DNA from 4 places in the Thioalkalivibrio sp. AKL6 genome. Region 4 is predicted to be linked to each of the others. Evidence: predicted binding sites of a transcription regulator. Region 4 holds the regulator's gene; each other region holds the start of a gene.
The links. The regulator FliA, encoded in region 4, starts transcription of late flagellar genes. The targets are predictions, from matches to a motif close to GCTAAAGTTNNNNNNNNNNCNGCCGATA.
Positions count from the first base shown of each region.

Region 1: a site for FliA is predicted at 3,024-3,051, ahead of D575_RS0108060 (methyl-accepting chemotaxis protein). Genes of this name have one in related genera too.
Region 2: a site for FliA is predicted at 3,327-3,354, ahead of D575_RS0103005 (putative motility protein). Genes of this name have one in related genera too.
Region 3: a site for FliA is predicted at 5,539-5,566, ahead of flgM (flagellar biosynthesis anti-sigma factor FlgM). Genes of this name have one in related genera too.

Region 1 is NZ_AQXS01000010.1:13,648-21,549, forward strand. Features, by position in the region: gene D575_RS0108045 (acetylornithine transaminase) at 1-600, opposite strand, end outside; gene D575_RS0108050 (superoxide dismutase) at 704-1,285, opposite strand; gene D575_RS0108055 (DASS family sodium-coupled anion symporter) at 1,447-2,955, shown strand; gene D575_RS0108060 (methyl-accepting chemotaxis protein) at 3,117-5,027, shown strand; gene D575_RS0108065 (amidohydrolase family protein) at 5,709-6,542, opposite strand; gene D575_RS0108070 (glutathione S-transferase N-terminal domain-containing protein) at 6,572-7,009, opposite strand; gene D575_RS0108075 (DsrE family protein) at 7,680-7,902, opposite strand, start outside.
Region 2 is NZ_AQXS01000007.1:311,527-319,428, forward strand. Features, by position in the region: gene D575_RS0102990 (zinc-binding alcohol dehydrogenase) at 25-1,035, opposite strand; gene D575_RS0102995 (CDP-alcohol phosphatidyltransferase family protein) at 1,172-1,951, shown strand; gene D575_RS0103000 (YceI family protein) at 1,944-2,582, shown strand; gene D575_RS0103005 (putative motility protein) at 3,049-3,261, opposite strand; gene D575_RS0103010 (class I SAM-dependent methyltransferase) at 3,496-4,125, opposite strand; gene folE (GTP cyclohydrolase I FolE) at 4,405-5,058, opposite strand; gene D575_RS0103020 (DUF3429 family protein) at 5,083-5,889, opposite strand; gene D575_RS0103025 (NAD(P)/FAD-dependent oxidoreductase) at 6,012-7,385, shown strand; gene D575_RS0103030 (DUF1365 domain-containing protein) at 7,386-7,902, shown strand, end outside.
Region 3 is NZ_AQXS01000010.1:69,995-77,896, reverse strand. Features, by position in the region: gene flgE (flagellar hook protein FlgE) at 1-215, opposite strand, end outside; gene D575_RS0108365 (flagellar hook assembly protein FlgD) at 259-933, opposite strand; gene flgC (flagellar basal body rod protein FlgC) at 944-1,363, opposite strand; gene flgB (flagellar basal body rod protein FlgB) at 1,396-1,803, opposite strand; gene D575_RS0108350 (protein-glutamate O-methyltransferase CheR) at 2,020-2,835, opposite strand; gene D575_RS0108345 (chemotaxis protein CheV) at 3,040-3,978, opposite strand; gene flgA (flagellar basal body P-ring formation chaperone FlgA) at 4,786-5,463, shown strand; gene flgM (flagellar biosynthesis anti-sigma factor FlgM) at 5,603-5,917, shown strand; gene D575_RS0108330 (flagella synthesis protein FlgN) at 5,933-6,418, shown strand; gene D575_RS0108325 (flagellar brake protein) at 6,501-7,217, shown strand; tRNA gene D575_RS0108320 (tRNA-Pro) at 7,302-7,378, opposite strand; gene D575_RS0108315 (MerR family transcriptional regulator) at 7,632-7,902, opposite strand, start outside.
Region 4 is NZ_AQXS01000010.1:380,774-388,675, reverse strand. Features, by position in the region: gene flhA (flagellar biosynthesis protein FlhA) at 1-1,269, shown strand, start outside; gene flhF (flagellar biosynthesis protein FlhF) at 1,343-2,587, shown strand; gene D575_RS0109805 (MinD/ParA family protein) at 2,574-3,398, shown strand; gene D575_RS0109800 (RNA polymerase sigma factor FliA) at 3,395-4,162, shown strand; gene cheY (chemotaxis response regulator CheY) at 4,204-4,584, shown strand; gene D575_RS0109790 (protein phosphatase CheZ) at 4,680-5,456, shown strand; gene D575_RS0109785 (chemotaxis protein CheA) at 5,501-7,564, shown strand; gene D575_RS0109780 (chemotaxis response regulator protein-glutamate methylesterase) at 7,567-7,902, shown strand, end outside.

The sequences.
Region 1 (7,902 bases), 370 kb from region 4:
CAGGCGGCGCAGGTAGCCAGGGGGCGGGACATGGACCCCGCCTTCGCCGGTGACCGGCTCGACCAGGATGGCGACCACGTCGGGGTCTTCGGTCAGGGCCTCTACCGCATCGAAGTCGCCGTGCGGGACATGCACGAAGCCCGAGACCAGCGGTTCGAACCCGGCCCGCACCTTGGGGTTTCCGGTGGCGGACAGCGTGGCCAGGGTGCGGCCGTGGAAGCTGCCCTCCATCACTACGATCTTGGGCTCGGCGATGCCCCGGGCGCGGCCGTGCAGGCGGGCGAGCTTGATCGCCGCTTCGTTGGCCTCGGCTCCGGAGTTGCAGAAGAACGCGCGGTCCATGCTGGCCAGCTTGCACAGACGCCGGGCCAGCTGTTCCTGCAGCGGGATGCGGTACAGGTTGGAGGTATGCACCAGCGTGCCGGCCTGGTCGCAGATGGCCTGTGCCACCTTGGGGTGGGCATGTCCGAGACCGCACACGGCAATGCCGGACAGGGCATCCAGATAGCGCTTGCCGTCGGTGTCCCACAGCCAGGCGCCTTCGCCGCGTTCAAAGGCGACGGGCAGGCGCTTGTAGGTGTTCTGCAGGGCGTCGTTCATTGGGTTCTCCGAAACCAAAGAGCCGGCGGAGGACCGCCGGCTCGATGAAAGGCGCAGCCGCATCATGCGGCCAAAGGCGCCTAGTATATAAACCCTTTGGGGTTTACTTCATCTGCTGGGCAGCAAAGTCCCAGTTGACCACGGCCCAGAAGTTCTCGAGGTACTTCGGGCGCGCGTTGCGATAGTCGATGTAGTAGGCGTGCTCCCAGACATCGCAGGTCAGCAGCGGGGTCTTGCCGTCGCGCAGCGGGTTGGCGGCGTTGGAGGTGTTGACGATCTCCACCGAGCCATCACTGTTCTGCACCAGCCAGGTCCAGCCGGAACCGAAGTTGCCGACGGCGGATTCGTTGAACTTCTCCTTGAAGGCATCGAACGAACCGAAGGCGCTGTTGATCGCGTCCGCGAGCTTGCCGGAGGGTTCGCCGCCGGCGTTCGGGGCCATACAGTTGAAGTAGAAGGTGTGGTTCCAGACCTGGGCGCCGTTGTTGAAGATGCCGCCGGCCGGGGCCTTCTTGATGATGTCTTCCAGCGAGGCATTTTCGAACTCGGAACCCGGCAACAGGCCGTTCAGCTTGGTCACGTAGGTCGCGTGGTGCTTGTCGTGATGGTATTCCAGCGTCTCGGCGGAGATGTGCGGTTCCAGCGCGTTCTTGGCGTAGGGCAGATCGGGCAGTTCGTAGGCCATGAAAGACTCCTTGTACGGTGTCGTGAGAAACTGAGGCGGCGGCGCACCCGAACCGGGAGCGCTGCTTAACAGGACAACGATAGTCACGTTGCCCGGGCGATGCAATTTCCGATGACGCCGGTTGGTTTTCACCCCGGCGGATTTCCCACAAGACGAGGCGCATGGCGGATACCGACAAGACGGGGCAGGAAGGCGAAGCGGCGGTGGCGAAGCGCTCGACGGTGGACTGGCGGGCCCGGATCGGCCTGATGCTGGGCCCGGCGATCTTTGTGCTGTTCCTGCTGGTGCCGGCGCCGATGGGGTTCGATCCGGCGGCGTGGTGGGTGCTGGGGCTGACGCTGTTCATGGCGACCTGGTGGATCAGCGAGGCGTTGCCGCTGCCGGTCACGGCGCTGCTGCCGATCGCGATCCTCCCGGTCCTCGACATCACCTCGATGGAGAACGCGACCGCGCCCTACGCGAACCCGATCATCTTCCTGTTCATGGGCGGCTTTGCGATCGCCTTGGCGGTGCAGCGCTGGGATTTGCACCGGCGCATGGCGCTGGCGATCGTGGCCCGTTCCGGGAATCGTCTGCACGCCCTGGTGGGGGCCTTCATGCTGGCCACGGCCGGGTTGTCCATGTGGGTCAGCAATACCGCGACCGCGGCGCTGATGCTGCCGATCGCCCTGTCGGTGCTGGGCCTGATCGAACGTGGTGCATCGCCACGGGGTCCGGGGGCGACTGCGGAGTCGCGGCGCCCGGCCCTGGCATTGTTGCTGGGGATCGCCTTTGCCGCGAACATCGGGGGCATGGCGACCATCATCGGCTCGCCGCCGAATGCCCTGACCGCGGCCTATCTCGGGGATCGCCACGGGATGGAGATCGGGTTTCTGGAGTGGATGACCTTGGGCCTGCCGCTGGCGGCGGTCCTCCTGGCCCTCGCGTGGTGGCTGCTGACGCGCTGGGTGTTCCCGGTGCACCGGGTCGAACTGACCGGCCTGCGCGCCCTGCTGGACGAGCAGCGCGCCACGGTCGGGCGCTGGTCGACCGCAGAGAAGCGGGTGGCGGCGGTGTTCGTGCTGGTCGCGCTCGCCTGGCTGACACGGCCGCTGCTGGAGGGCTGGTTGCCCATCTCGCTGACCGATGCCGGCATTGCGATCCTGGGCGCCGGCTTGTTGTTCCTGATTCCCTCGGGTTCCATGGAACAGCGCAGGTTGTTGGCCTGGGATAACACCCGCGAGCTGCCCTGGGGTGTGCTGCTGCTGGTCGGAGGCGGCCTGAGCCTGGGGGCGGCCATCGAGTCCAGTGGTCTGGCGGAGCTGGCGGCCGATGCCCTGGTGATCGCGCAGACCTGGCCGCTGATCCTGATCATGGCCGGGGTGGTGTTGCTGACCATGACGCTGAGCCACGTAACCAGCAATACGGCCACGGCCGCGACGCTGTTACCCCTGGTCACCGCGTTTGCGCTGAGCATGGACGTGCCGGTACTGATGCTGGCACTCCCCGTCGCCTTTGCCGCTTCCGTGGCCTTCATGCTGCCAGTGGCGACCCCGCCGAATGCCATCGTGTTCGCCAGCAACCGCCTGCAGGTGCTGGACATGGTGCGGGGCGGGGCACTGCTTTCCGTGGTGGCGCTGGTGCTGATCAGCCTGGCCGTCTACGTCTTCGCCGAGGCCCTGCTGGTGTAGCCGCGGCGCGGATTCGTTCTGTGATGGCCGTGTCCCCGACGTTCTTGTGGGGATGAAAAGCCTTCCATGCTCAAGTTCTAGGATTCGCCGCCGCTAGGGAGGGCGAACGGCCCATTATTTTGCGAGCTGGCGCTGACCGGCGGACCGAAGGACGCACAGACATGTTCAACAATATTCGAATTGGCGTACGGCTCATGGTGGGCATCATCGGCGTGGTGGTCCTCGCCGTGGTGCTGACCCTGGTCGTGGTGATGAATGCCCTGGGTACGATGGCGGACAGGGCGGAGCAGCGTGAGCTGAACGACTTGGCTGGCCAGTTGCTGGACCGGCTGGACCAGGAGTCGGCGCGCGCGACCGCGATGGCGGAGACCGTGGCGCGCATCCCGGATGTGCAGGAGGCCATGGCCGATGGGGATCGCGATCGGTTGGCCGCACTGACCGTTCCGAGTTTCGAGTCCCTGAGCGCCGATTACGGCGTGCGCCAGTATCAGTTCCACACGCCGCCGGCGACCTCCTTCCTGCGCGTGCATCGCCCGGATCGTTATGGCGACGACCTGTCCGGTTTTCGCCAGACGGTCGTCGACACCAACGACCGCCGGGCCCCGATCTCGGGCCTGGAAGAGGGCGTGGCCGGCCTGGGTATCCGCGGCGTGGTCCCCATCGCTCACAACGGAGAGCATGTGGGTTCGGTGGAGTTCGGGCTGTCCTTCGGCGACCCCTTCTTCGAGCAGTTCACCGAGGAGCTGGGTGCACCGGTCGCGCTCTACCTGCGCGATGAGGGTCGGTTCAACCGCTTTGGCGGGACCATCGAAGGCGAAGCGACTTTCAATGCGGCCGAGATGCGCGAAGTGCTCCAGGGCGAGCGCCTGGTGCGCAACGTGACCTACCAGGGCGAGCCGATGGCGGTGATCGCCCGGCCGGTGCGCGATTTCTCCGGCGATGCGGTGGGTGTGCTGGAACTGATGGTGGACCGCAGCGCCTACGTGACCATGACCCGCAACGCCACCGGCACGGTGGTCATGGTCGGCGTGATCGCGGTGGTTCTGGGCGCGCTGCTGGCCTGGTTCCTGACCCGCAGTATCGTGCGCCCGCTGTGCCAGACGGTGGAGCGTCTGGACGACATCGCCAGTGGCGAGGGTGACCTGACGCGCCAGCTGGAGGTGTCCGGCCGGAACGAGCTGGGCGATCTGGCGGTGGTGTTCAACCGCTTTGTCGAGAAGATTCGCGTGTTGATCCAGCAAGTGGCGGCGGGTTCCGATCAGGTCGCTGCCGCGTCCAACGAGCTGTCCGCGACCAGCGAGGAGACCAACGAGCAGGTGCGCCGCCAGAAGGCGGAGACCGACCAGGTCGCCACCGCGATGAACGAGATGACCGCCACCGTGCAGGAAGTCGCCCGCAATGCCGCGGATGCGGCGGCGGCCGCCCAGGCTACGGACCAGGACGCCGTGGCCGGTCAGCAGGTGGTGCAGAAGACGGTCACCGCGATCAACGGCCTGTCCAGGCAGGTCGACAATGCGGCCGAGGTGGTCACCCGCCTGTCGCAGGATGCCGAGCAGATCAACAAGGTCCTGGAGGTCATTGGGGACATCGCCGACCAGACCAACCTGCTGGCGCTGAATGCCGCGATCGAGGCGGCCCGCGCTGGCGAGCAGGGCCGCGGCTTCGCCGTGGTGGCCGACGAGGTACGCACCCTGGCCAGCCGGACGCAGGACTCGACGCACGAGATCCAGCAGATGATCGAGCGGGTCCAGAGCGGTACGCGCGAGGCGGTGCAGGCGATGGAAGATGGGCGTTCCAAGGCCCACGAGAGTGTCGAGCAGGTGAACCTTGCCGGCGAATCGCTCAACGCGATTACCCAGTCGGTGACCCGCATCAGCGACATGAACACGCAGATCGCCAGCGCCGCCGAGGAGCAGTCCACCGTGGCCGAGGAGATCAACCGCAACGTGGCCAACATCACCGAGGTGCTTGACCAGACCGCGGCGGGCTCCGAGCAGATCCGCAATGCCTCGGAGGAGCTGTCCAAGCTCGCCTCCCAGCAGCAGGAGCGTGTGGGTCAGTTCAAGGTCTGATACTCGACCGGATGGTGTCGAGCCCGCCTCCCTGTTCGGGGAGCGCGGGCTTTTTTATGCGTGTGGGGAAAAGGGCAGACGAAGAAGCCAGGTCAAGGGCGATCCTGATTAGCAACGAGCGTCAGCCAGGCTCAAGGCCCGTGCGGGCCCGGGTCTCCGGGCGCCTCCTACATCGTCATCCCGGAAACCGCGCAGCGGTTATCCGGGACCTCCACGGTATGAGTGACCCGTACGTTGGGGCTAGAACGGCGTGTGGAGATCCCGGCTCTGCGCTGCGCTACGGCCGGGATGACGGGGAGGGGGCCCTACGCCTGGGATCACAATCAGGGTGAGCTCCGCCCGGGATGACAGGGCAGGGGTAAGCGCCCCGGGAGGGTGACACTCCCAGGAAGGCCTGGATCAAAGTGGCCCGGGGCGGGCCATGCACGTCCCCAAATGGGCCCCGCCACTGGCTGACGATCGTTCCTAATCAGGAGGGCGATTGGACCACGGAGGACGCAGAGCACTGGGGGAAGGGCTGGGGAGGAAAAGGTCGGATGATGGCCGTACGACGTCAGACGACACTCCGGTCGTGATCTTTCGACACTGTCCTTGCCGTGCTCTGTGACCTCTGTGACCTCTGTGGTTCAGGCCTTTTGCCCGTCTTCGTGCCTTGGTGGCCTTCGTGGTGAATAAAGGCCCTTACTGAGCGGGAAAGAGGCGTTCGCCGTTTTCGAAGGCAATGGCGCGGGCGACGTTGTCGGGCAGCTGGTCGAGCCAGGCGCGGGTCTCGTCTTTCAGGTGGGTGTACTGTTCCCAGCGCGTGGTGGTGAACGTGTCCACGCCGATCATGAAGCGATCCGGATGGGTGAGGAACAGCTCGAACCAGTCGTCGTCGATCTGGCCACCGGGGTTAATGCGCGGGTTGCGCATGGACAGGTCCATGTTCATGCGCGGGTGGCGCTCGAGGTAGTCCTGCACCAGGGGCGGGTAGGCGTAGCTGCCGGCGTGGGCCCAGAGGATGCGGACCTCGGGGTGGGTGGCGTAGGCATGATCGATCACGGCCGGGTCGCCGTGGATCATGATGGTCAGATCGCGGGCGACGGCCAGGTCCAGCAACTGTTCGAAGCCGGGTCCGAAGCGGTCGTCTGCCAGGATGTGAAACTCGCCCAGCCCGCGCCAGGCCACGTCGGATTCGTCCAGCATGTCGGCAATGCGGGCGCCCAGGTCCTCGACGTGCATCCAGTCCATCTTCTTGCCCAGGCGGTGGGAGACTTCCAGAAACGGCACGATGCGGGTGTCCGAGCCCGCTTGCAGGCGACGAATCAAGCCGCCTTCGGTCGACATGACGATGGCGCTGCGCACGTCATTGGAGGCCAGGGTGCGGCCCACGTCGCTGATGCCAAAGGTTTCGGCCACCGCCGGGCGATAGTGCAGGTGGGCATCGAAGATCGGCGGCTCGGCGCTGGCGACCGTGAAGGGCAGGGCCAGCCCGAGCGTGGCGCCGAGCAGGGAACGGTGGAGGCGATGGTGCATGGACAGACCCTTCGGAAGCCAATTCGACATCAGGAACGCGGCGGACTGTTGGGCGCAGGGGTCGGATCGGTCGTCTGTGCCGGATCGAAGCGCTCGCGCAGGTAGCGGATGATGGCATCGGATTCGTACAGCCAGCGCACCGAGCCGTCTTCTTCCTCGATTCGCAGGCAGGGCACCTGCAGGCGGCCGCCCTCGTTCTGCAGTTCCTCGCGCCAGGGACCGGTGGCCTGGGCGTTGCGCAGTTCGATATCCAGCGACAGGCGCTGCATCGCGCGGCGGGCCTTGATGCAGAACGGGCACGCCGGGAAGTGATACAGGGCAAGGCGTTGCGTCTGTTCGTCGATTCGGGCTTGGTCGGCCGGGTCCCGTTCGATGCCGCGTGGGCGCGAGACGCGCTCACCGATCAGCATGAACGGGGTCAGAATCAGGCGGACGCCACGGAAGAAGGTGCGAATCAGGAATCTCATGGCGAAAGGATGCCACAGGAGCCCGACACCGTTACAGCATCTCGAGCGATGGAGGCGTTAGTTTCACCCTCAAACCCAAGAGCGCTTTTTGCACGCAGCGCAAGAAGGCGCGACCTGATTAGCAACGAGCGTCAGCCAGGCTCAAGGGCCAAGCGGGCCGGGATCTCCACGGTATGGGGTACCCGTACGTTGGGGCTGGACTGACGTGTGGAGATCCCGGCTCTCCGCTTCGCTACGGCCGGGATGACGGCGAGGGGGGCGCTCCGGCCGGGATCACAATCAGGGTGCGCTCCAACCGAGGTGACAGGACAGGGGTAACGGGCCCCGGGAGGGTGACATGCCCAGCAAGGCGTGGATCAAAGTGGCCCGAGGCGGGCCATGCACGTCCCCGAATGAGCCCCGCCACTGGCTGACGCTCGTGCTAATCAGGAGGCGCGAAGAAGATCAAGGGCGGTCTTTCCACGGCGTATTAAAGAGGGCGCGGCGTGGAGTGGGGCAAGAGTGAGCAGAAAAGGGTATCGGCCTACCGATCCGTGCTGTTCAGCCCGCATCAAAGCTCCGATGCCGTTAACCATCCTGCCGTTGTCGGTGTCCGGCCGTGACCTCCATGGTTACAGGCTCTCGACCGTCTTTGCGTCTTCGTGGTGGGGATCTTTGGGAATCGGCAAGCTCAGGGGGTGCCGAAGTCGAACTCCCAAGGGTCTTCCGGGGGCGCATCGAGTAGCGACGGGCGCAGGCGGATCACTTCGAAGCCCAGTTCGCGATAGTCATCGAGGCGGTCCGGGGCGCGGTCGGCGACCTCGACGAAGTCGGCAAATGCCTCCGCGTCCAGGCCGCGCCAGCCGGCAAAGGTGCCGCAGACTGCCACGTTCACACCTTCGTCGCGGACCAGG
Region 2 (7,902 bases), on a different contig from region 4:
CAGGTCGCGTTAATCGGAAAAGGGTCAATAACGGATACGGTGGCACAGCGTGCGTTCGGCCTCAGGCCCGGAGACACGCTGCATCGCCGTCGGCAGGTCGGCGAACGCATCCTCGCCACTGATCAGGGCATCCAGCGCCGGATCGGTCAGCAGCGACAGCGCCAGCGCCAGGCGGCGGCGATAGTCCCAGCGCGCCGCGCGCTCCGGCGGGATGCGTCCGACCTGCGAGCTGCGCAACGTCAGCCGCCGCGAGTGAAAGGCCTCGCCCAGCGGCGCCGGCACCGGCTGATCGCCGTACCAGCTCATCTCCACCACCCGGGCCTCGACCCCGGCGAGCGCCAGCGCCTGCTCCAGCCCGGCCGGGTTGCCGCTGGCATGCACGACCCCGTCCAGGCCCTGCAGGTCCGGATTCGCTTGCGCCGCGTCCGGGGTGCAAAGGCTCAACCCCAGCCGGGCCGCCACGGCCTCGCGCTGGGGGTTGGGGTCGATCAACGTCACCTCGGTGCCGGGGATCGCCCGCAGCAGCCAGGCCACCAGCAGCCCGACCACCCCCGCCCCGATCACGGCGATGCGATCCCCCGGACCGGAGTGCGCATCCCAGACTGCGTTGATCGCCGTCTCCATGTTGGCCGCCAGCACCGCGCGCTCCGCGGGCACCGCATCCGGGATCGGGACCACCGCGGCCGCGGGAACGACGTAGGCGCTCTGGTGCGGATACAGACAGAACACCCGCTGCCCGAGCGGCGCATCCCCTTCGTCCCCCGCCTCGACCGTTCCGACGCTGATGTATCCGTACTTGACCGGCCCGGGGAACTCGCCCGCCTGGAACGGCGCGCGCATTGCCTGATGCTGGCTCGCGGGGACCCGGCCATGAAAGACCAGCGACTCGGTCCCGCGACTGATCGCGGAAAACTGCGTGCGCACCCGCACCTCCCCCGACACCGGCTCCGCCAGTGCCTCCGGGCGCAGTTCGCCCGTGCCGGGACCGACCACCCAGAAGGCCTGTTCGGGAGCCGGCGTGTTCACCGGAAGCACTGCAAGGTCAGGGTGCAAGGCGGCGTCATCATCCGCGCAGTGTGGGCGAAGCGTATTCCAAGCGGCAACTCCCGGCGCGCGGCGTGGTCGCAAGGCAAGGCCCCGGAGACCTCCCACGGAGGGCTACAATCCCCCCATGGAATCATCCACCGCCAAACGTCGCTCCGCGGCGCGGATACGGACCGGTCTCCGCGTCTGGGCGGCCGACGGGCTCGTCGCCGGCCTGCTGGGCCTGGTCGTCACGGCAACGCTGATGCTGCACGCCGAACTGGGACCGCACGCAATCATCGGCTTTGTCGTGCTCTGGTTCATGCTCGGCGCCCTGCTCGCCACCACCACCCCCCCGGACGGACTGGCCCGGGACGGGCGTGGCCCCGGCCCGGCCAACCGGGTCACGCTGCTGCGCGCCGCCCTGACCGCACCCCTGGGGGCCCTGGTATTCGCCCCCCCTGCCACGGGTGACCCATTGCTGGCCCTCTGGGTGATTGCGCTGGCGGGTCTGGCCCTGCTGCTGGACGGGCTCGACGGGGCCGTCGCGCGGCGCACCGACAGCGCCACCGCATTCGGCGCCCGCTTCGACATGGAATTGGACGCAGCGATGATCCTGGCTTTGTCCGTGCTCGCCTGGCAGATGACCGCAGTCGGCCCCTGGGTGATCCTGATCGGGCTGATGCGCTATGCCTTCGTGCTGGCCGCCCGCCCCTGGCCCTGGCTGGCCGGGGCGCTGCCACCCAGCCGCCGCCGCCAGACCGTCTGCGTGCTGCAGACCGTAGTGCTGCTTCTGGTGCTGATCCCCGGCCTGCCCGCCAGCGCCGCCATCACCATCGCCCTGGCCGGCCTGCTGGCCCTCGGCCTGTCCTTTGCCGTGGATATCCACTGGCTCTACCGCCACCGACCGGAGGTGTGTCATGACTGACGCCCGCAACCACCGCTTTTCCAGCCGCCTGCGCTCCGCGCTCCTGACCTGCCTGATGACCGCGACCTTCGCCCTGCCCGCTGCCGCCCTGGCCGATGCCGACCGCTGGGTCATCGACCCCGACCACTTCGCAGTCGGTTTCCTGGTCGATCACGCCGGCTACGCCAAGGTCATGGGCATGTTCCTGGAGGCCGAGGGCGAGTTCACCTTCGACCCGGACTCGGGCGAACTGGAGGGCGGCTTCTTCGTCATCAAGACCGACAGCGTGTTCACCAACCACGCCGAGCGCGACGACCACCTGCGCAACGAGGACTTCCTGCACGTCGAGGCGTACCCGGAGATGCGCTTCACCGCCACGCGCTACCAGCCCACCGGCGAGAACACCGGGCGCCTGAGTGGCGGCCTGGAGCTGCTGGGCGAGACCCGCACCATCCATCTCGACGTGACCATCAACAAGGTCGGGCGCTACCCGTTCCCGCTGGGTGGCCTGTTCGGCCGCCCGTACGTGCTGGGGGCGTCGATGCGTGGCAGCTTCGATCGTTCCGATTTCGGCATGACCTACGGCCTGACCCGCGACATCGTTGGCGACGAGGTCGAACTGATGATCGAGTTCGAGGCGCAGCGGCAGTAACGGACGGCCGCCTGAATGGGTTCACCACGAACACTCAAAGAGACGAAGGAAACACCGGGGCGTGTAACCACAGAGGGCACCCAAGGCACGGAGCATGGAAGGCTCCCGGCCTGCCGCGCAGGGCGGGCGCGACGGCTCTGGACGGAAGACCGCGTGATCGCGGGGTCCGGGGGCATCCGGACGCAGCGGCTCCGACACCCGGGACCAAAACACTCCCGCGTCATCCCGGCCGTAGCGCAGCGCAGAGCCGGGATCTCCAGCCCATGACCCCCACGCCGCCGCGCACCCCCGCGAGATCCCGGATCACCGCTTCGTGGTTTCCGGGATGACGATGTAGGAGGCGCCTGGAGACACGGGCCCGCACGGGCCTTGAGCCTGGCTGACGCTCGTTGCTAATCAGGAAACGAAAAGGCCCCGGGTAGTAACGCGCCGGGGCCTTGCAGGGCGAAAGGACTGGGGGGGGGCGTCAGGCGGTCGTGTTGATGTTGGTGCCCACGTTTGCCGGCAGACCCTGCGTGGCGGCCTGCATCTCGCCAATGTCGGGCAGTGCCTCCAGCATCGACTGAGCGGCCATCTCCTGCGACTCCATCGCCTTCTTCTGCAGGGCCACATCTTTCTGCATGGCCAGCTGCTGCTGGCTTTGCTGGGTGGCCGTTGCGGCAATCGCGCTTGCGTCCATCCTGGTACTCCCGAAATCTGAATGTACAGGCCCGCCAGCGCTCAGGACGACGGACCTGCCCCCGGTGACGGCCGTATCCCGCAAGACTTGAGCCTCCATGCACGATTTTTTCGCACGCGGGAGAATTTTCAACGCACAACCGCACGAACGACCATCAGCACCGGAACTCTCGTCGCCGATCCTTCCCCTTCTTCCCGCCTGCGTGCCCTTCGTGGTGAACAAGGTCCTCGACCTTCAATCAGTCTTCCCGGCGTTGTGTCCGGCAGGACCTTCGGGCGCTCGGCAGACCCGCGCGGCAAAGCGCCGCATCACGCCACGGGCCACGCGATCCTCGGGTTCGATACAGAACCCGGCCTGCTCCACCGCGGCCTCGGTATCGCGATTCGGATGGCAACCGCCGGTGACGCAGGTCCAGGCCGGCTGCACCCGGTCCTGCGCCCGTCCCAGCAGCGGGCGGGTGTGGCGCACATGCTCCAGCATGCGCAGCGCGCCGCCGTCCGCCAGCACCCGGCGCACCTCGCCCAGAGCCCGCGGCGGGTCCTGGACGCTGCAGAAAACCAGGCCGGAGACCACGCTATCGAACACCCCATCCGCAAATGGCAGCGCCTCGGCCTTCGCCACCACCAGCGGGACCGTCGGCGCACGGCGTCGCGCCCACCGCAGCGCGGCCAGGTCCGGATCCATGCCGATCACTTGCGTCGGATCCGCGTACAGCGGCAGATCGCGCCCGGTCCCGCAGCCGACCTCCAGCACCCGGCCTTCGGCGCCCTCAACCAGGCGCCGTCGCCAGCGACGCAGCCCCAGAAGATCGGCACCGGCCATCAGGCCGTCATACAGCCAGGGGATCTGTTCAAGACCGCGCATCGCGACTCCGTGGGTGCCAGGGGGGGGAGAAATGTGACGCATGCCACATTCTTTCGGCGGGTGGCAGGAACCTGTTTCCACAGTCCCTGTCCACTTATACAAGTTGCGGAAATCATCGGCTCGTGGCAACGGCAGCCGGTGATCCGCCGTTCGGACGCAAACCCTCCATCACACGGGTGTCCGAATGATCTTTGGCCCGGCGTCTTCGCCGGGCCATTTTTTTGTGTGGCCGCTCCGACCGGTACAGGCTGACGCGTTCGCGCCAGCACAGCGTCCCCCTCAGTTGCCGGTACGCCCGATCAGGTTGAGGAACTCGCGCCGGGTGCGGCCGTCCTCGCGGAAGGCGCCCAGCATCACCGAGGTCGCCATGGAGGAGTGCTGCTTCTCCACCCCGCGCATGGTCATGCACATGTGCTTGGCATCCACCACCACGCCAACCCCCTTGGCCCCCGTCACCTGCATCAGCGCCTCGGCAATCTCGCGGGTCAGGCTCTCCTGGATCTGCAGCCGTGCAGCGAACATGTCCACGATGCGGGCAATCTTCGACAGGCCGATCACCTTGCCATCGGGCAGGTAGGCGACATGCACCTTGCCGATGATCGGCAGCAGGTGATGCTCGCACAGGGAGTACAACTCGATATCGCGCAGCAGGACCATCTCGTCGTTATCGGACGAGAACAGCGCATCATTCACGATGGTGTCCAGGTCCTGCTGGTAGCCACGCGTCAGATATTGCATGGCCTTGGCTGCGCGCATCGGCGTGTCCCGCAGGCCCTCGCGTTGCGGATTCTCGCCGAGCCCGGCGAGAATCTCGCGGTAGTGCTCGGCGAGTTGTTCCGGGGCGGCCAGCGGCTGGCCCGAGGCAGGGGTGGCCGTCGGCTCGTCGGCCATGCGGTCATCTGCGTTCATCGATGGTTCCTTGTTCTCGTTCATTCTCGCGTTCTTCCTCTTTCCTGCTCAGGCCGCGATGGTGACCGCGAGGCCGGAGGCCAGGGCCAGCATCGCGCCCACGGTCAGCACCAGGCGCAGACCGAGATAGCCACGGGGCAACGCCCGCCGTTGCAGGCTCAGCCGATCCACCCACCACACCCCAAGAAACAGCACGGCCAGCGTCATCAAGGCCTGCGGCAGCGGCTGCAGCACCGCCAGCCAGGCCAGGACGGACGGCACCACCGCCCACACCGGCGCCGAGAGCGGACCCACCCGGTGCTGCCGATCCGCCAGATAGATTCCCCAGTGGACCGCCCCCAGGAACGACAGGATCACCGCACCATAGAGCGCCAGGGCCTCCAGTGCGAAAACCTGCCATTCGGGCTGGGCCATCCAGGCCCCGATGCCGAAGAACGCGAAGGGTAGCAGCCCGGCGTACCCGAGCACCTGCAACGCAGGTGCCGGGGTATCCGGTCGCGCGCCCTCGCCGCGCGCCTGCAGGGCCCGGTGGCCCAGGTACTCGCGCAGTTCAGGGAGGCCGCCGATCACCCCTTCGCGCGTCACAAACAGCGGCAGCACCGCGGCGCCGGTGGCCTGTTGCAACGCATGGAACTGCTCGCGGTTATGGGCCGAGCCCATGCCCCACTCCAGCCGCTGCCAGCGCCCCGGGGCCGTCGCCTTCAGAAGCGCCTCGGCATCCCGGAAATCCGACAGCCCGGAGGTGATGCCCACGATCTCGTGGGTCGTCAGTGCATCGCGCACCTCTGCCGGCCACTCCGGTGCGCCCGCTTGCGCCTGCTTGTCTGTGTTCACGATCCGCGTCTCCCGCTGCACCTGTTTCGCGGTAAACCGCCCTCCTATTGGAAGCCGGGGAACTTTTTACCGCCACCATTTACAAATATTGTACAGTTATTGTATAAGATGTACATCGCCCTGCGGCCCGGAGATCCACCACCATGCAACGCTCGCGCATCGCCGTCATCGGCGGAGGCATCGCCGGCCTGTCCGCCGCCTGGATTCTGCAGACCCGGCACCAGGTCCAACTGTTCGAATCGGAACCGGAGCTCGGCGGCCATGCCCATACGGTGGAGGTACCCGATCCGCAGGGCCACACGGCCATCGATACCGGCTTCGTGGTCTACAACGAGCGCAACTACCCCCTGCTCACCCGCCTGTTCACGGAACTCGACGTCCCCACCCAGGATACGGACATGTCCTTCGGCTATTCGCGCCAGCCCGCGGGCGTCGAGTATGCCGGCTCCGATCTGAACACCCTGTTCGCGCAGCGCCGCAACCTGGTGCGCCCGGCTTTCCTGCGCATGGCGAGCGATATCCTGCGCTTCAACCGCCTGGGCAAGGGCCTGTTCGAGCGTGGGGAAAGCCCGGAGGGCACGCTCGGCGCGTTCCTCGCCCGACACCGACTGGGCCGCGGCTTCACCGAGGACTACCTGCTGCCGATGGCGGCCGCGATCTGGTCCTGCCCGCCCGAGGAGATCCGCGAGTTCCCGGCCGCCAGTTTCCTGCAGTTCTTCCACAACCACGGCCTGCTGGATCTGCGTGATCGCCCGCAGTGGCGCACGGTGGTCGGCGGCAGCCGCGAGTACGTCCAGCGGCTCGCGGAGCGCCTGGAACCCGGCAGCGTGATTCACCAACCGGTGCGCGCAGTGATCCCCGATGCCGACCGGTGGCGGGTCCTGACCCACGATCAGGCAGCGGGGTTCGACGCGGTCGTGTTCGCCTGCCACGCCAACACCGCGCGCTGGCTGCTGAACAAGGCCGACCCGGCGCGCGAGCGTCTGCTCGCCGCCTGCCGCTTCCAGCCCAACCGCGCGGTACTGCACACCGACCCGGCGCTGATGCCCCGCTCGCGCCGCGTGTGGTCCTCCTGGAACTATCTCTCCGGGCGCTCCACCCAGGCGCGCGACAGCGTGTCGGTCTCCTACTGGATGAACCGCCTGCATCGCCTGGAACGGCGCCAGGACTACATCATCAGCCTGAACCCCTGGCGCGAGCCGCACCCGAACACCGTGCTCGGCGAACAGCACTGGGAACACCCGGTCATGGACACCGCAGCGGAGAAGGCGCGTCAGCGCCTCGCGGCCACCCAGGGCGAGAACAACCTGTACTTCGCCGGTGCCTGGATGGGCTACGGCTTCCACGAGGACGGGCTGCGCTCGGCCGTTTCCATCGGGCGATCGCTGGGCATCGAACCGCCCTGGTCCTGCCCTGCGGACCCCCCCATGCAGACCGCCCGCCAACCGGGCTCCGCCATTCACGGCGGCGTAGCGGCACCGGCGCACGCGCCGCCTGCGCAATCCCGGAGCGCCTGAATGGACGCCGCCCTGGTCCACGGCACGGTGCTGCACCAGCGGTTCTTTCCGCAGCAGTATCGCTTTCGCTACCCGGTAACCAGCGCGCTGTTCGATATCGATCGCCTGGCGGAGACCACCCGGCGCTGCCGTCTGTTCTCGCTGAATCGCTTCAACCTCTTCAGCCTGCGCACCCGGGACCACGGCCCGCGCGACGGCCGCGCCTGGCGCCCGTGGATCGAGGCGCACCTGGCCGAACACGCCATCGACCTGGCCGGTGGCCCGATTCACCTGCTGACCATGCCGCGCGTCCTCGGACACGCCTTCAGCCCTCTCAGTGTCTGGTACGCCCGGCATGCCGACGGCGACCTGCGCGCCATTCTGCTGGAGGTACGCAATACCTTCGGCGAGCACCACCACTACCTGCTGCACGAGAACGGCGCCCCCATGGCCCTCCCCGTGCGCCAGGAAAAGAACAAGGCCTTCCACGTGTCACCGTTCATCGACATGCACGCGCGCTACGCCTTCACCCTGACGC
Region 3 (7,902 bases), 310 kb from region 4:
CGGCCCTGCGAGAACTGCTGGGTCACCGCCTGCAGGCGCGTGCCGGAACCGATCGCCGTCTGGCTGATGCCGCCGAAGCTCTGGGCAAACACGTCACCGAATTCCGCCCGCGAGCGCTTGAATCCGGTGGTCCCCGAGTTGGAGACGTTGTTGCCGGTGGTCTGCAGGTCGGCCTGGGCCGCGTTCAGTCCGCTCAATCCGATATTGAAGGGCATGGGGTGTTTCCTCCGTTAGGGTTCGTTCGACGCGCGCCGGTCGTTAGCCGCCAATCCGCCGTACATCCGAAAAGCTGATCTCGCCCAGGCCTTGCACGGTCAGTGCCAGCCCGGAATCATTGCCCACCGCGACGCTCTCCACGCGGGCATCCAGGAAGGTATCCACGGCCTCGGACTGAGTCCCGGAGCGGGCCGTGGCCTTAAACTCGTAGACGCCCGGGGGTGCGAAGGTCCCGTCGTCGCGCATGCCGTTCCAGCTGAACTCCTGCAGGCCGCTGCCGGCGGCGCCCAGGTTCATGCGGCGGATGCGCTCGCCGTTCGGGCTGTACACGTCGATCTGCAGCTCCTCCGTGGAGCGATCCAGGTCCACCGCACCCTTGACCATGCCGTCCGGACCCAGCTCGCCGAATTCGACGGGAACCAGCACGTCCTTGCCTACCAGGGAGGCCGCCTGCAGCGTCTGGTTCTGGCCCAGCGACTGCGCCAGCTGCTGGAAGGATTTGGACAGCTCCTCGATGCCGGTTACGGTCGAGAACTGCGCCATCTGGCCCAGGAAGTCGCCGTTGTCCATCGGCTCCATCGGATCCTGATTCTCCAGCTGGGTCGTCATCAGCTTGAGGAAGTCGGACTGGCCCAGGCGGTCCATGTCCTTGTCCTGTTTCTGCTCGGGGCGCGAGAGGCCCAGGCGATCCAGCAATTCGGGGGATATCTGTGTCATCGATGGCTCCCTAGCCTTGACCGATCTGCAATGTGCGCTGGAGCAGCTGACGCGAGGTCTCCATCACCTCCACGTTGGCTTCGTAGTTGCGCGAGGCGGACATCATGTTGGCCATCTCCTCCACCACGCTGATGGCCGGACGGAAGATGTAGCCCTCCTCGTTGGCCTGCGGGTGATGGGGTTCGTAATGCGCATGCGGCGCCGCCTGCGACTCGGTCACGCCGGCCACCCGAACGGCCGTCGACGAACCGTTCGGGTTTGCCTGGTCCATCACGCTCTGGAACAGCACCTGCTTGGCGCGATAGGCCTCGTCGGGGTTGGTCGCGGCGGTGTTCGCGTTGGCCAGGTTCGAGGCCACGGTGTTCAGGCGCACCGACTGCGCCGACAGCGCCGAGGCGGAGGTATTGAACAGGCTGAAGAGGTTGCTCACGACATCGATCTCCCGATCAGGTCCGCGTCACGTTAGCGATCGCCCCTAAGGGCTTCGCGGATGCCGGAGACCCGGCGATTGAGGAATTCCAGGCTGCTCTGGTATTGAACGGCGTTCTCGGCAAAGGCGGCCCGCTCCATCTGCGGGTCCACCGTGTTGCCATCCAGCGACGCCTGCGAGGGGACGCGGTAAAGCGCCTCGACCTGCCCGTTCATCGCGCCGGCGTTGGGGTCGAGATGCGCCGCCTGGCTGCGCGCCATGGGCAAGCTATTGCCGCCGCCGGCCGCGGATTCGAGCACCGCACGAAAATCGATATCCCGCGCCTTGTAGTTCGGGGTATCCGCGTTGGCGATGTTGGAGGCCAACAGCTCCATGCGCTGCGCCCGCACGTTCACGGCCTGCGGAGAAATACCCATCGCCTTGTCGAGAGAGAGACTCATCGCTTCCGTCCTGTCCGCCCGCGGCGGACCCTCGCTTGGAGAACGGGGCGCACCGATTGCGACCCTTCGCAGGGGGACTGATGCAATCGTTATGCCATTCTCGAGCGGCGTGCCGCAGGGGCGCAGGCACAGCGGGCAGCCAGGGGAAGGGATGGAACGATTCGCCGCCCGCATTGCACGGGCGTTCCCGGGAATCAGCCCCGGGGCTGGATTACGTCAGGACTTCAGACGAAGTACCGAGCCGTACTCGGTTCGTACGGTTTCGAAAGCCTGGGTATAGGGCCCTGCGGTCTCGGAAGCGCCAAGAAACAGATACCCGCCCGGATTCATCTGCCGGGCGATAGCGTCAAGAACCTGTCGCTTGGTGTCGCCCGAGAAATAGATCAGCACGTTGCGGCAGAACACCAGGTCGAACTTGCCCAGCGCCGCATAGCTGTCGATCAGGTTGAGCTTCTGAAAGCGACAGCGCCGCTGCACATCCGGGATCACCTTGTGGCCATCCGCGACGGTCTCGAAGAAGCGCGCGCGCCGGCTCTCGCTGAGCCCGCGCACGATGCTCAGGCCGTCGTACACGGCCCGCCGCGCATCGTCCAGGATCTTCTCTGACAGGTCCGTGCCAAGAATGGAAACCGGTACCTTCCGGGCCGGCCGCGATTCTTCCCATTCCGAGACCACCATGGAGATCGTATAGGCCTCCTGCCCACTGGAGCAGCCCGCGGACCAGACCTTGATGCTGCCTCCCTTCGCGGCCAGTTCCGGCAACAGCACGTGGCGCAGGATCTCGAACGGAAAGCCATCGCGGAACCAGGACGTCTCGTTGGTCGTCATCGCATCGATCACGCGGGTGCGCAGGCGCGGATTCGGGGCCTGCCGCATCGCATGCAGCAGTTCCGGGACGCTCTTGAAGTCGAACTCGTCGAGCAGCCGCGACAGACGACTGGAAACCAGGTACTGGCGGCTGTCACCCAACACCAAGCCGCAGCAGTCCTGCAGGAAGCGGGAGAACTCCTCGTAGTCGCGGGAATCGATCACCGAGTCATCCCTGAGCGCTGTCCATCGTGATTAGGCATCCTGATGACGAATCCTTGACCGGGGCCTCTTGGCCGGAAAACCGGGGTGACCCCGAAGATCGGGTCGAGTATACGGCGTCGCGCGCATGGCACCATACACACCGAGTGGCGGCCACCCGTCGCCGCTCCGGGCTTGCCGGGCGGCAACGCGGTTCCGCCCGACCGGTCATTCGGCCTGCTGACTCTCGCGCCCGGTCTGATCCAGTACGGCATTGGCCAGCTCATCGGGATTGAACTTGGAGAGAAAGGCATCCGCGCCCGCGCGCTTGACCATGTCGGTATTGAACTCACCGCTCAGCGAGGAGTGCAGCAGCACCTTCAGGTCCTTCAGCGCGGTGTTGTCCCGGATGCGCGCGGTCAGGGTGTAGCCGTCCATGCGTGGCATCTCGATATCCGAGATCACCATCTCGATCTGGTCACCCACCGGCCCTTCCGCGGCCTTCTGTTCAAGGAAATCCAGTGCCTCCTGGCCATCCTTGAAGACGTCGTATTCGAAACCGAGGCCCTTGATCGCGCCCTCGATCTGCTTGCGCGCCACCACCGAGTCATCGACGATCACGACCTTGCGCCCGCTGGCCTCTCTGGCGTTCTCGCGGATGGATGGCGAGACCTCGCTGGGCAGCGGATTGACGATGGAGAGCACCCGTTCGACGTCGATGATCTCGACCAGCTTGTTGTCGATCTCCGTGACGGCCACCAGGAAGGATTCGCGTCCGGTTCCGCGCGGGGGCGACTTCACGTCTTGCCAGTTCACGTTGACGATGCGGTCCACCGCCGACACCCAGAAGCCCTGCACCGAACGATTGAACTCGGTGACCACCACTTTCTGCTCCCCGTTGTCGACCGCCCCGACGCCGCCACGCAGGCCCATCGCTCGCGCCAGGTCAATGATCGGCACGGTACCGCCACGCAGCGACGCCACCCCGCGCACCACGCTCATGGAGCCGGGAATCTGACGCAGCGGTGGCGACGGAATCACCTCGCGGACCTTGAAGACATTGATCCCGAAGGTCTGCGACCCGCCCAGATGGAACAGCAGCAGCTCCATGCGGTTCTGCCCCACCAACTGGGTTCGCTGATTCACATCGTCAATGAATTGACTCATCGTGCCGCTCTCCTTGCCCCGATTGCTCTAGGGAAACACTGATTAATGTACACGCTCGCGCTCGAGTCGCTTTTGCGTGCGAACAAGGCGCGGCGACTGCCGTGCAGTCATTCTGCACAAGGGAGCCGCAACGCCGTGCGCACGCAAAAGCGGCCGAGCCCCTGCTTTTCAAAGGATTGTGGGGTTGGTACCCCAGGTTCCCCGATCCTGCGTTGCGCCGCTTGCGGGTAGAACCACTACCCGCTGCACGACGCGCCTTGTCTCGGGGAACCTGGGGTACCAACGCGAGTGCGTACATTAATCAGTGTTTCCCTAGGCACCGGACAGGCCTCAAAGGCCAAGTGTGCACCGCGCAACCCCGGCCTGTCATTTGCATTTGCGTGCATGCGCCTTCTGACGCCGCCTCATGGCCATAACGGCCGCCCGCGACGGGCCTTGAATGCGCGCGCGGCGCGAGATGCCCATTCATTGGCACGACATCTGCATGTTTTTGCGTACTGAAACTGCACGCGACTCGCTCGACATCGACGCAAGATCCGTCAAACCCGAGCCATTCGCGCACAGTCCGACGCCCGCACCGAACTGGCTGCGCAGGACAGGACCAAACAGGACCGCGACATGAACCAGCGCCGACCCATTTCAGAATTTTCTTCCGCTGCCAGGGAGACGCTGATCCGTTCGCTCGTTCGCGTTGGGGCCTCATTCGTTCCAGGAAAAGGCGGGCCCTCCGGTGCCTCGCCAGCGAGCGTGATCGCCTCGAACGCAAATGTGCGAAGCATTCCGCGTCTCCTTGCCGGAGTCGCCCTCTTGTTCATCCTGGTACTGCTGTCTACCAGCGTCCGGGCCGAAGTCCACCCGGTTGACGACATTCGTCACGCCGCCGAGCAGTTCCTGATTCAGGAACTGGGCGTTACCGATACCGAGAAGGATGTTTCCATCGAGATTGGCCAGCTCGACAAGCGTCTGCGCCTCGTCCCCTGCACGGACGGCCTGGAAGCGCGTTTCCCACCCGGCGGTCGGCGTGACGGCAACACCGCTGTCCATATCCAGTGTGCCGGCCCGGTGACCTGGCAGTTATACGTGCCGGCGACGGTCGAACGTTACGCCGAAGTGCTGGTTGCGAACCGTACCCTGCCGCGCCAGCACACCCTCTCGGCGGGCGACCTGCGTTTCCAGCGAATCGAGACCTCGCGCCATGCCGGCAGTTATCATGAGGAAAAGAATGCCCTGATCGGCCAGCAGACCCGGCGCAGCATCCGCCCGGGTCAGATCATCGGAACGCAGCACGTGAGCCCGCGCGAGATCATCAGTCGCGGCCAGCGGGTTACCATCCTGGCAGAGAACGGCTCGATCGCCATCCGCATGCAGGGCGAAGCGCTGGAGAACGGGACGCTGGGCGAGCGAATCCGCGTCAAGAACGCATCCTCCGGGCGCGTCGTCGAAGGCGAAATCCAGGCCTCCGGCCACATCCGGGTAGCGCTTTGAGGCCTCGACCCACCAGGCACGCCAACGATCTTCGAAGCGGACTGTGAAGCCCGTTACACTTTTCCGCCCCCGAGGCCTACAGTTTCAGCAACGCTGGCCGTAAACAATTGCAGCACAGTTACAACAACAGGAAGGCATCATGGATATCAAGGGCCTCAATACGAACAGCCTGCGCCCCGACAACCAGAACCCCGGGGTAAAGGGTCGCGACGAGTCCGCCAACACGGCAAGCCGTGCCCCGGCCTCCGGTAACGCATCGACGGCAAACAATGATTCGGTCACGCTCACCGGGGCCGCCCAGGCAATGAATGCCGCGGCCGGCGCGGGCGACACCGCCCCCTTCGACGCCGCCCGCGTTGCAGAACTGCGCGAGGCGATCTCCAGCGGCAACTATCCAGTGGACAACCAGCAGCTGGCCGATCGCATGATCGACCTCGAAAGCCTGCTGCGCTAACCCGGTCTATCGCCCATGAATGCCGACGCGCACCATAAACTGCAACGCTCGCTCGAGACCTCAATCCGGCTGGCTCATCAGCTGGAAGAGAGTCTGCTAAAGGAGACGCGCGCGGTCGAAGCGCGCCAACCCGATACGCTGCAGGACGTGGTGACCGGCAAGCAGACCCTGCTGCATGAACTGGAAACCGAGACACGCAACCAGCAAGGCCTGGTCGAGGCCGCCGGCGAGGCCTTCAGCCCCGAGGGCGTCGCGCGCCTGTTCTCGAAGATGGACGATGGCGTCGTACTGAACGACCTGTGGCAGGCCCTGCGCCAGTCCATCGAACGCTGCGACACTCTGAATCAAGGCAATGCGCGCCTGATCGACCGTGACCGCCAGCGCGTGGAACTCTCCATGCAGATCCTCCGCGGCGAGGAAACCGGCCCCGCGGCCACCTACGACCCGTATGGCCGCGCCCGGCCCGGAAACCACGGCGGACGCCAGATCACCCAGGCCTGAGAGCCCGGTCCTGGTGGAGGCTGGCTTTTCGCGGCATCCACCAGTACCTTGCGTCCTCACACCTTCCTAACACTTCGGACGCATGGACGACACGGACTATACCGTCGATAAGCCGGACCGGATTGCCGGCATCCTCAAGGACCTCGACCACAAGCTCACCGTCGTGAGCGTTCGCGTGGATACCGACGGCCCCCTGTACACCTCGGCCCTGGTCCGTCTGGACCCAGCCGCCAAGGAACTCTTTCTCGACGAGCTGACCCCGCCTCGGGCGCACCAGCAGGTTCAGGCCGGCATGGACTTGCGCGTATTCGCGGCGCTGCGCGGGGTTGCAGTACGATTCGGCACGCATGTAACACGCATCGAGCAGGAGCAAAAAGGCGCGCTCTACGTCTGCACCTATCCGGAAACTCTGTACTACCTGCAACGCCGCGAAACGTTCCGCGTGCACATCCCGATGGCCCAGCGGCCTCAGATCGAACTCCATGCAAAGGCCTGGAAGGATCCCGTGATTGGCGAGGTTGCCGACCTCTCTGCCCAGGGCATGTGCATCGAGTTGTCCACCACCCTTCTGGATGCGCTTGAGGACCAGGCGAACCTGGCCTTCGAGAACCTCTTGCTCCCCGATGTCAGGGAACGCCTTTCCGGGGACCTGCGGCTGGCCAACCGTCGCCGCAGCACGCGTGATGGCTTCGAGTTTGCAGGCTTCGAGATCGTCGGAATGACCCAGTGGATGGAACGCCAGACCAACATCGCCCTGCTCCATTACCAGCGCGAAGCGCGCCGCCGCTCGATGGATTGAGCCTGCGCCCAGGCGACGCCGCAACCCGCAACTCCGAACACAAAAAAAGGCCGCTTAAAGCGGCCTTTTTTGATCGTTCCTGTTTGGTCGGGACGGCAGGATTTGAACCTGCGACCCTCTGCACCCCATGCAGATGCGCTACCAGACTGCGCCACGCCCCGAAGCCGCGAACTATATCCGATTCCCCGCCTTCACGAAAGCATCGGCCACCCCATTGCTGCGAGATCCGTGCGGACCATTCGTGCCACGTACGCCGAGAATGGCGCATTGATGCGATTCGCTTCGCTCGTCGCATCCTACGCGGGTTCCCGCCTGCGTTACCGTAAATCCGATTCAGCTCTGTAGGATGCGACGAGCGAAGCGAATCGCATCAACACGACGTCCCGAAAGCCACCCACCCCCTGGGTCCGGGCCTCAGGCGCGCAGTACGCGCAGAACCGACTCAAGCTCCGAGATGGTGTCCTGGATGATCTGCTGGGCCTGCTGACGATCACCTTTGGCTTCGTCGCCGGAGAGCTTCTGACGGGCACCATTGATGGTGTAGCCCTCTTCGTACAGCAATGCGCGAATCTGACGGATCAGGATCACGTCCTGGCGCTGGTAGTAGCGACGGTTGCCGCGCCGCTTGACCGGCTCCAGCATCGGGAATTCCTGCTCCCAGTACCGCAGCACATGCGGCTTGACC
Region 4 (7,902 bases):
TTCTCCAACCCGCGGGTCCTGTACGTCGCGGGTGGCGTGATCGGCGCGCTGGGCGTCGTGCCGGGCATGCCGAACGCCGTGTTCCTGGGGCTGGCGGCGCTGATCTTTGGCTGGGCCTATCTGCTCAAGCGCCGGAGCCGCGAGGCCGAGGTGGAAGTGGAGCGCATCCCGCAGGAAGACGAGGGCGGGGCGCGTTCGGAGGATCGCGACCTGACCTGGGAAGATGTCCCGCCGGTGGATCTGGTCTCCCTTGAAGTCGGCTACCGCCTGATCCCGCTGGTGGACCGTACCCAGGACGGCCAGTTGATGGGACGGATCAAGGGCGTGCGCCGCAAGCTGTCGCAGGAGCTCGGCTTCCTGCTGCAGCCGGTGCACATCCGCGACAACCTGGAGCTCAGTCCGAACGCCTATCGGATCAGCCTGCTGGGGGTCACTGTGGCCGAGGCCGAGGTATTCCCCGACCGCGAACTGGCGATCAATCCAGGCGAGGTCTTCGGCACCGTGCCGGGCACCCCGACCAAGGACCCGACCTTCAACCTGGATGCCCTGTGGATCGACCCGTCGGATCGCGACCAGGCCCAGGGCGCCGGCTATACCGTAGTCGACTGTTCCACGGTGATTGCGACGCATTTGTCGCAGGTGTTCCGCGAGAACGCCCACCGCATGATCGGGCACGAGGAGGCACAGCATCTGCTGGATCAGCTGGCGCGGCATTCGCCGAAGCTGGTAGAGAACCTCGTGCCCAAGACGCTGTCGCTTTCGATCGTGCTGAAGGTGTTGCAGAACCTGCTGGCCGAGCAGGTCTCGATCCGCGACCTGCGCACGATCGCCGAAACCCTGGCAGACGACGGGGTGAAGAGTCAGGATCCCGGCACTTTGACCGCTGCGGTGCGCGTCGCGCTGTCGCGCTCCATCGTCCAGGACCTTGTGGGACCGGAGGATGAGCTGCCACTGATTGCCCTGGACCCATCGCTGGAACAGCTCTTGCATAAGTCCCTGCAGGGCAGCTCGGGTGGCACGGTTGGACTGGAGCCCGGGCTGGCGGAACGGTTGCAGCGTTCGGTTGCGGACGCGGCGCGCCGCCAGGAGACAGCCGGTCAAGCGGCGATCCTGGTGGTGGCACCGGAGATCCGTTCCTGGATTGCCGGCTGGTTGCGCGGCGCGGTTCGCAGCCTGACCGTCCTGGCGTTTACCGAGATCCCCGACAACCGGCGGATTCGGGTAGTGGCCACGGTCGGTCAGGAAGAAACAGCGAAGCAGTCCGCATGAGACATAGGGGTTCCGCCGCGCGAGCGGCGCAGGAGATCAAAGCATGAATGTCAGACGATATCGGGCCCGGGACATGCGCGACGCCATGCGTCAGGTGCGCGAACAACAGGGAGAGGATGCCGTGATCCTCTCCAGTCGCCGGGTGGATGGTTGGTTGGAGGTGGTCGCCGCCCTGGAGGATGGCGAGTCCTCGGAGCCGGTGCGCGAGCCGGAGGCTGCAAAACCGGCCCGCGAGGCGCGTACCGCCGACCGCGCCCCGAATTCGGCGGCGCCTTCCTGGCCGGCCGATCCCGAGCTCACCGCGATGCGCCAGGAGTTGCGTGACCTGCGCAGCCTGATGACGCGTCAGTATGCGGAGAGTGACGAGGCTCGCTGGGCGGCCCGTCATCCGCTGGCGGCAGAATGCAAGGTCCGCCTGATCGACCGCGGCTTTAGTGAATCGCTGGCGCGCAGCCTGGCGGGCAGCATCCTCGATGACAGCTCCCCCGAGCAGGCTTGGGAGCGTCTCCGCGCGCGGCTTTCGGGCGCGATTGCCACGCATCGCCCGGCGATCCTGGACGAAGGTGGGCTGCTGGCGATGGTGGGTCCGACCGGTGTCGGCAAGACCACCACGCTGGCACGGATCGCGTTGCGCCAGATCCGTCGGATGGGACCGGATTCGGTTACGCTGGTGACCCTCGATAGCCAGCGCATCGGTGCAACACGGCAGTTGCAAGCCTTCGCCCAGATGGCGGGGATCTCGGTGCGCGTGCTGCAGAATGCGCGCGAACTGCGCGATCTGGCGCGGCGCGTGGACGATGGCCACCTGATCCTGGTGGATACCGCTGGGCAGGCGCCGCGCGCGGTGGAGGAGGAGTCGCTGTTCGCGCATCTGCCGCCGGATATCCGCGCCGAGAGCTGGTTGGTCGTGTCGGCCACGACCCAGGGCAGTACGTTGCGGCGGGTGCTGGAGGCGTTTCGCAAGGCGGATCCCTCGGCGCTGGTGCTGACCAAGCTGGACGAGGCAGAACAGCTGGGCGAGGTCCTGTCGGTCCTGCTGGATCAGCACCTGGGACTTGGGTTCGTGAGCGATGGCCAGCGCATTGCCGAGGATTTTCACCGGGTTGATACGGGGTATCTGACCCGTCTGGCGCTGGACGACGACGCGGAGGGCGCGCGGGCGGGTGGCAATGCCCGTGAGACCTGGGCTGCCGAACGGCTTGCCGAAATGGAACCGCCGGGGCGCTCGCGCTCGCCTCTGCGCCCGGCGCAGGGGGCCGAGCCGGCAACACTGGAACTGATTCAGCCGGTTGGAAAGGGGCGTTATGCCACGCACTAACAAGCCGTTGAAGGTCATTGCGGTCGCCTCGGGTAAGGGCGGGGTCGGGAAGACCAACGTGTCGGTCAATCTGGCGGTCGGCCTGGCCCGGTTGGGCCGCGAGGTGATGCTGTTCGATGCGGATCTGGGTCTGGCCAACGTGGACCTGTTGCTCGGGATGCGCCCGGAGCGCAGCCTGCATGATCTGGTGACCGGCGCGGTGGACAGCCTGGACGATGTCCTGGTCCAGGGGCCGGACGGGGTGAAGGTGGTCCCGTCGGCCTCCGGTATCGCGGCGATGGCGAACCTCACGCCGGCCGAGCACGCAGGGCTGATCCATGCCTTCAGCGCCTACCGCAGGCCGCTGGATGTCCTGATCGTGGACACCGCCGCAGGCCTGCAGGAGTCGGTGACTTCGTTCTGCCGGGCGGTACAGGAGACCCTGGTGGTGGTCTGCGACGAGCCGGCTTCGATTACCGATGCCTATGCCTTGATCAAGGTGCTGCACCGTGACCACGGCCTGCGGCGTTTCCGCATGGTCACGAACATGGTCAGCGGGCGCGAGGGGGCGGAGCGGCTGATGCAGAAACTCAATACCGTCTGCGGCAAGTACCTGCCGGAGGTGGTCCTGGACTTGGCCGGCTATATCCCCATGGACGAACATCTGCGCAAGGCCGTGCAGAAAAGGGCGCCGGTGGTTCAGCAGTATCCCGGCAGTCCGGCCGGCAAGGCGTTTGCCGACCTGGCACACACGGTGGATCGCTGGCCAGTCGGTGGGGGTGACCACGGGGGCGTCGGGTTCTTCGTGGAACGAATGCTGCAGAGCGCATGATGACGACGCGTAATCGCCTTTCCGGCTACCAGGCGACGTCCACCGCGACCGGTGGACACGAGAAGTTGATTGCCGATCACGTTGAACTGGTGCATCGCATCGCGCACCACCTGATGGCCCGTCTGCCGGCGTCGGTCCAGGTCGATGATCTGATCCAGGCCGGCATGATCGGTCTGCTGGAGGCGGCGCGGCAGTTCGAGGGCGGGCAGGGGGCGACCTTTGCCACCTACGCCGGGATCCGCATCCGCGGTGCGATGATCGACGAGTTGCGTCGCAGTGACTGGACGCCACGTTCGGTGCATCGCAACAGCCGGCGTATGGCCGCCGCGATCCAGAGTGTCGAGGCCCGCGAGGGGCGTGCGGCGCGTGGGAGCGAGGTGGCGGCCGAGCTGGACGTGCCTATCGATGACTATTACGACATGCTCAAGGACCACGCCGGGGCCCATCTGTTTGCACTGGACGATCTCGGCGGCGGGGATGACGGGGCCGATCGTGTGATCGAGGGGCAGGAAGTCTCGCCGTCGCGTAGCCTTGAGGCTGGCGAGTTTCGCGAGGAGTTGGCCGAGGCCCTTGGGGATCTGCCTGAACGCGAACGCCTGGTGCTTTCGCTGTATTACACCGAAGAACTGAATCTGCGCGAGATCGGGGCTGTTCTGGGCGTGACCGAGTCGCGCGTGAGCCAGATTCGCAGCCAGGCGGTCATTCGGCTGCGCGCGCGCATGGGGTCGTGGCTCGAAGACGGCGCGGCTTTGCAGTTATTCTAAAACTCACCTTACGAATCCCGGAGTGACGTGTGGACAAGGGAATGAAAATTCTCATCGTGGACGATTTTTCCACGATGCGGCGCATTATCAAGAACCTCTTGCGAGATCTTGGCTTCAATAATACGCAGGAAGCCGACGACGGCAGCACCGCGCTGCCGATGCTGCAAAATGGTGACTTCGACTTCCTGATTACCGACTGGAACATGCCCAACATGCCGGGCATCGACCTGCTGAAGGCCGTCCGCGCGGATGCCAACCTGAAGTCGATGCCGGTGCTGATGGTGACGGCCGAGGCCAAGCGCGACCAGATCGTGGAGGCCGCGGAGGCGGGTGTGAACGGTTATGTGGTCAAGCCGTTTACCGCTGAAACGCTGAAGGAAAAGATCGACAAGATCTTCGAACGTATTGAAGCACAGGGCTAAGGATCGCCCGGTGGTGAATACGGACGACGTCCGTCTCGCTTGCGCGGGTGGGCGTGACCCGGCTCCTTCGGCGCCGTACCAGCAAGAGGCTCCTCATGACTGAACAGGAACACCCCCCACGCGACGGTCAGCTCGAGCTGGCCCGACAACTGGTGCAGACGCTCGAGGCGGGCGACGACGCGGCGGCGCGCGCACTGGTGCAGGATCTTGCGCGTCCTTACGACCGCGAGCTCTTCGACGAACTGGGCAAGCTGACGCGCGACCTTCACGAGGCCTTGCAAAGCTTCCGTGGGGACTCGCGTCTGGTAGAGCTGACCCAGGCGGAGATCCCGGATGCGAAGGAACGCCTGAACTACGTGGTCACCATGACCGAGCAGGCCGCGCACGCCACGATGGGCGCCATCGAGTCGAGCCTGCCGATCGCCGAGTCGTTCAGCCAGCAGGCGGCCGACTTGACCGCCAAATGGACGCGGTTTCGCAACCGGCAGCTCTCGGTGGACGAGTTCCGCGATTTCGCGCGTGAGCTGGACAGCTTCTTCGGGCAGGCGGGCGAGGACGCCGAGGAGTTGCGGCGGCTGCTCTCCGAGGTGCTGATGGCACAAAGTTATCAGGACATTACCGGCCAGGTGATTCGCCGGGTGATCCAGTTGGTGACTGACCTCGAAGAGAACCTCGTTACCCTGATTCGGCTCTCCAGCGGGCGCATGGAGCAGGTCGAAGCGGCCGAAGCGTCGCTGGAACGTGGCGAAGAAGACCGCGAGGCGGACCGCAAGGGCCACGGCCCCAGTGTGCCCAAGACTCAAGATTCCAGCGCAGATGTCGTTCAAGGACAGGACGAGGTGGACGATCTGCTATCAAGCCTGGGCTTCTAGCAGTGCCCCCCATACGACTGGCGCCACGGGACCGGAGAGACTGAATGGCCATCGACCCCAATGACGAAATCCTTCAGGACTTCCTGATCGAGGCCGGGGAACTGCTGGAGGGGCTCAACGAGCAACTCATCGACCTGGAACAGAATCCGGACGATCGGGATCTGTTGAATGCGGTCTTTCGAAGCTTCCACACCATCAAGGGGGGCGCCGGGTTCTTGAGCCTGGATCCGCTGGTGACGGTGTGTCATCACGCCGAGGACGTCTTCAATCTGCTGCGCAACGGCGAGCGTCGGGCCGATAGCCATCTGATGGACACCATGCTCCGCGTGCTGGACTCCCTGAACGTCATGTTCGGGGATCTGCGCTCCGGAGTGGACCCGACCCCCGCCGATGCCGCGGTGGTCGAGGACCTGCGGCGCATGGCAAAAAACGAAGACGTCGCCGGAGATACCGCCGCGGCGCCGCCCGCGCCTGAACCGGAGCCCTTCCCCGAGCCACAGGCCTCGGCCCCCGGCGACGCCATGGTGGGCGGCGGGGAGGAGATCACGGACGACGAGTTCGAGGCCCTGCTGGATACGTTGCATGGTGACGGTGCCCCGGCACCCGTGGACGCGGCCGTGTCGGGCGGCGCCGGGGCCAGCGAAGACTCGGGCGGCGATCTGATCAGCGACGACGAGTTCGAGAATCTGTTGGACGAGTTGCAGGCCAAGGGCGGAGGTCCGGCATCGCCCGAACCGGCTGCGGACGCCCCTGCGGATCCACTGCCGACCGAGCCTGCGGCAGCGGCGCCCGAGCCGGAAAAAGCGGTAACGCCGGAGCCGGCGGCCGCCGGTGGGCAGGGCGGTGGTGGTGCCCGCGCCGGCGGGGCCGAGGCTGGGGGGCGCCCGGCTCCACAGGGCGAGACCTCCGTGCGCGTGGATACCGAGCGGCTGGACGAGATCATGAACCTGGTGGGCGAGCTGGTTCTGGTGCGAAACCGCTTGAGCATGCTGCGTTCGCAGCATGTTGACGACGAACTGGGCAAGGCGATCAGTTCGCTGGCACTGGTGACCTCCGACCTGCAGACCTCGGTGATGAAGACCCGCATGCAGCCGGTGAAGAAGGTCTTCAATCGCTTCCCTCGAGTGATCCGCGATCTGTCGCGGAATCTGGGCAAGGAGATCGAACTGGAGATCTTCGGCGAGGAAACCGACCTCGACAAGAATCTGGTCGAGGCCCTGTCCGATCCGCTGGTGCATCTGGTGCGGAATGCTGTGGACCATGGCATCGAGACGCCCGATGTGCGCGAAGCGGCGGGCAAGCCGCGCAAGGGTACGGTCGTGCTCGGCGCGGCCCAGGAGGGTGATCACATCGCACTGCTGATCAAGGACGACGGCGGTGGCATGGACCCGCAGGCCCTGCGGCGCAAGGTGGTGGAGAAGGGGCTGATGGAGCCCGCGATGGCCGAACGCATGACCGATCGCGAGGCCTTCAACGTGATCTTCATGGCCGGATTCTCCACCAAGACCGAGATCTCGGACGTCTCCGGCCGCGGGGTTGGCATGGACGTGGTCAAGACCAAGATCTCGCAGCTCAACGGCACCATCGAGATCGATTCCGAGATCGGCGTAGGGACCACGCTGCGGGTGAAGCTGCCCCTGACCCTGGCGATCCTGCCCGCGCTGATGGTGATTCTGGACGGCCGGCGTTTTGCGATCCCGCTGGCCTCGGTCTCCGAGATCCTGGATCTGGATTTGACCAAGACGAATTACGTGGATGATCAGGAAGTCATCATGGTGCGCAAGCACGCCCTGCCAGTCCATTACCTCAAGCGCTGGCTGAAGCCTGGGCACGAGCCTGAGGCGCGCAAGGATGCCCACGTGGTGGTGGTCCATACGGCCGACCGCAAGGTAGGACTGGTGGTGGATGATCTCGTGGGGCAGGAAGAGGTGGTCATCAAGCCGCTCGGCCAGAATCTGCAAGGCGTGAAGGGCCTGGCGGGAGCGACGATCACCGGGGATGGGGGCATCGCCCTGATCCTCGACGTCTCCGACCTGGTGACCATTCTGATGCGGCAACTGCAAATGTCCGGTCGACCGCGCCGCGCGTCGCGCTCGAGCGAGGGCTGAGGATGCCGATCAGGGTTCTGGTAGTTGACGACTCGGGGTTCTTTCGTCGGCGTATCGCCGAGATCCTGGATTCCGATTCCGGCATTGAGGTCGTAGGTTCGGCCGAGAATGGCGAGCAGGCGATCGCCAAGGTCCGGGACCTCGATCCCGATGTCGTGACCATGGATATCGAGATGCCGGTGATGGACGGCATCACCGCGGTGCGCAAGATCATGGCCGAGCGCCCGCTTCCGATCCTGATGTTCTCCAGTCTCACGACCGAGGGAGCCCAGGCGACCCTGGATGCGCTGGAGGCCGGGGCGGTGGACTTTCTTCCCAAGCGCTTCAGCGACATGGCG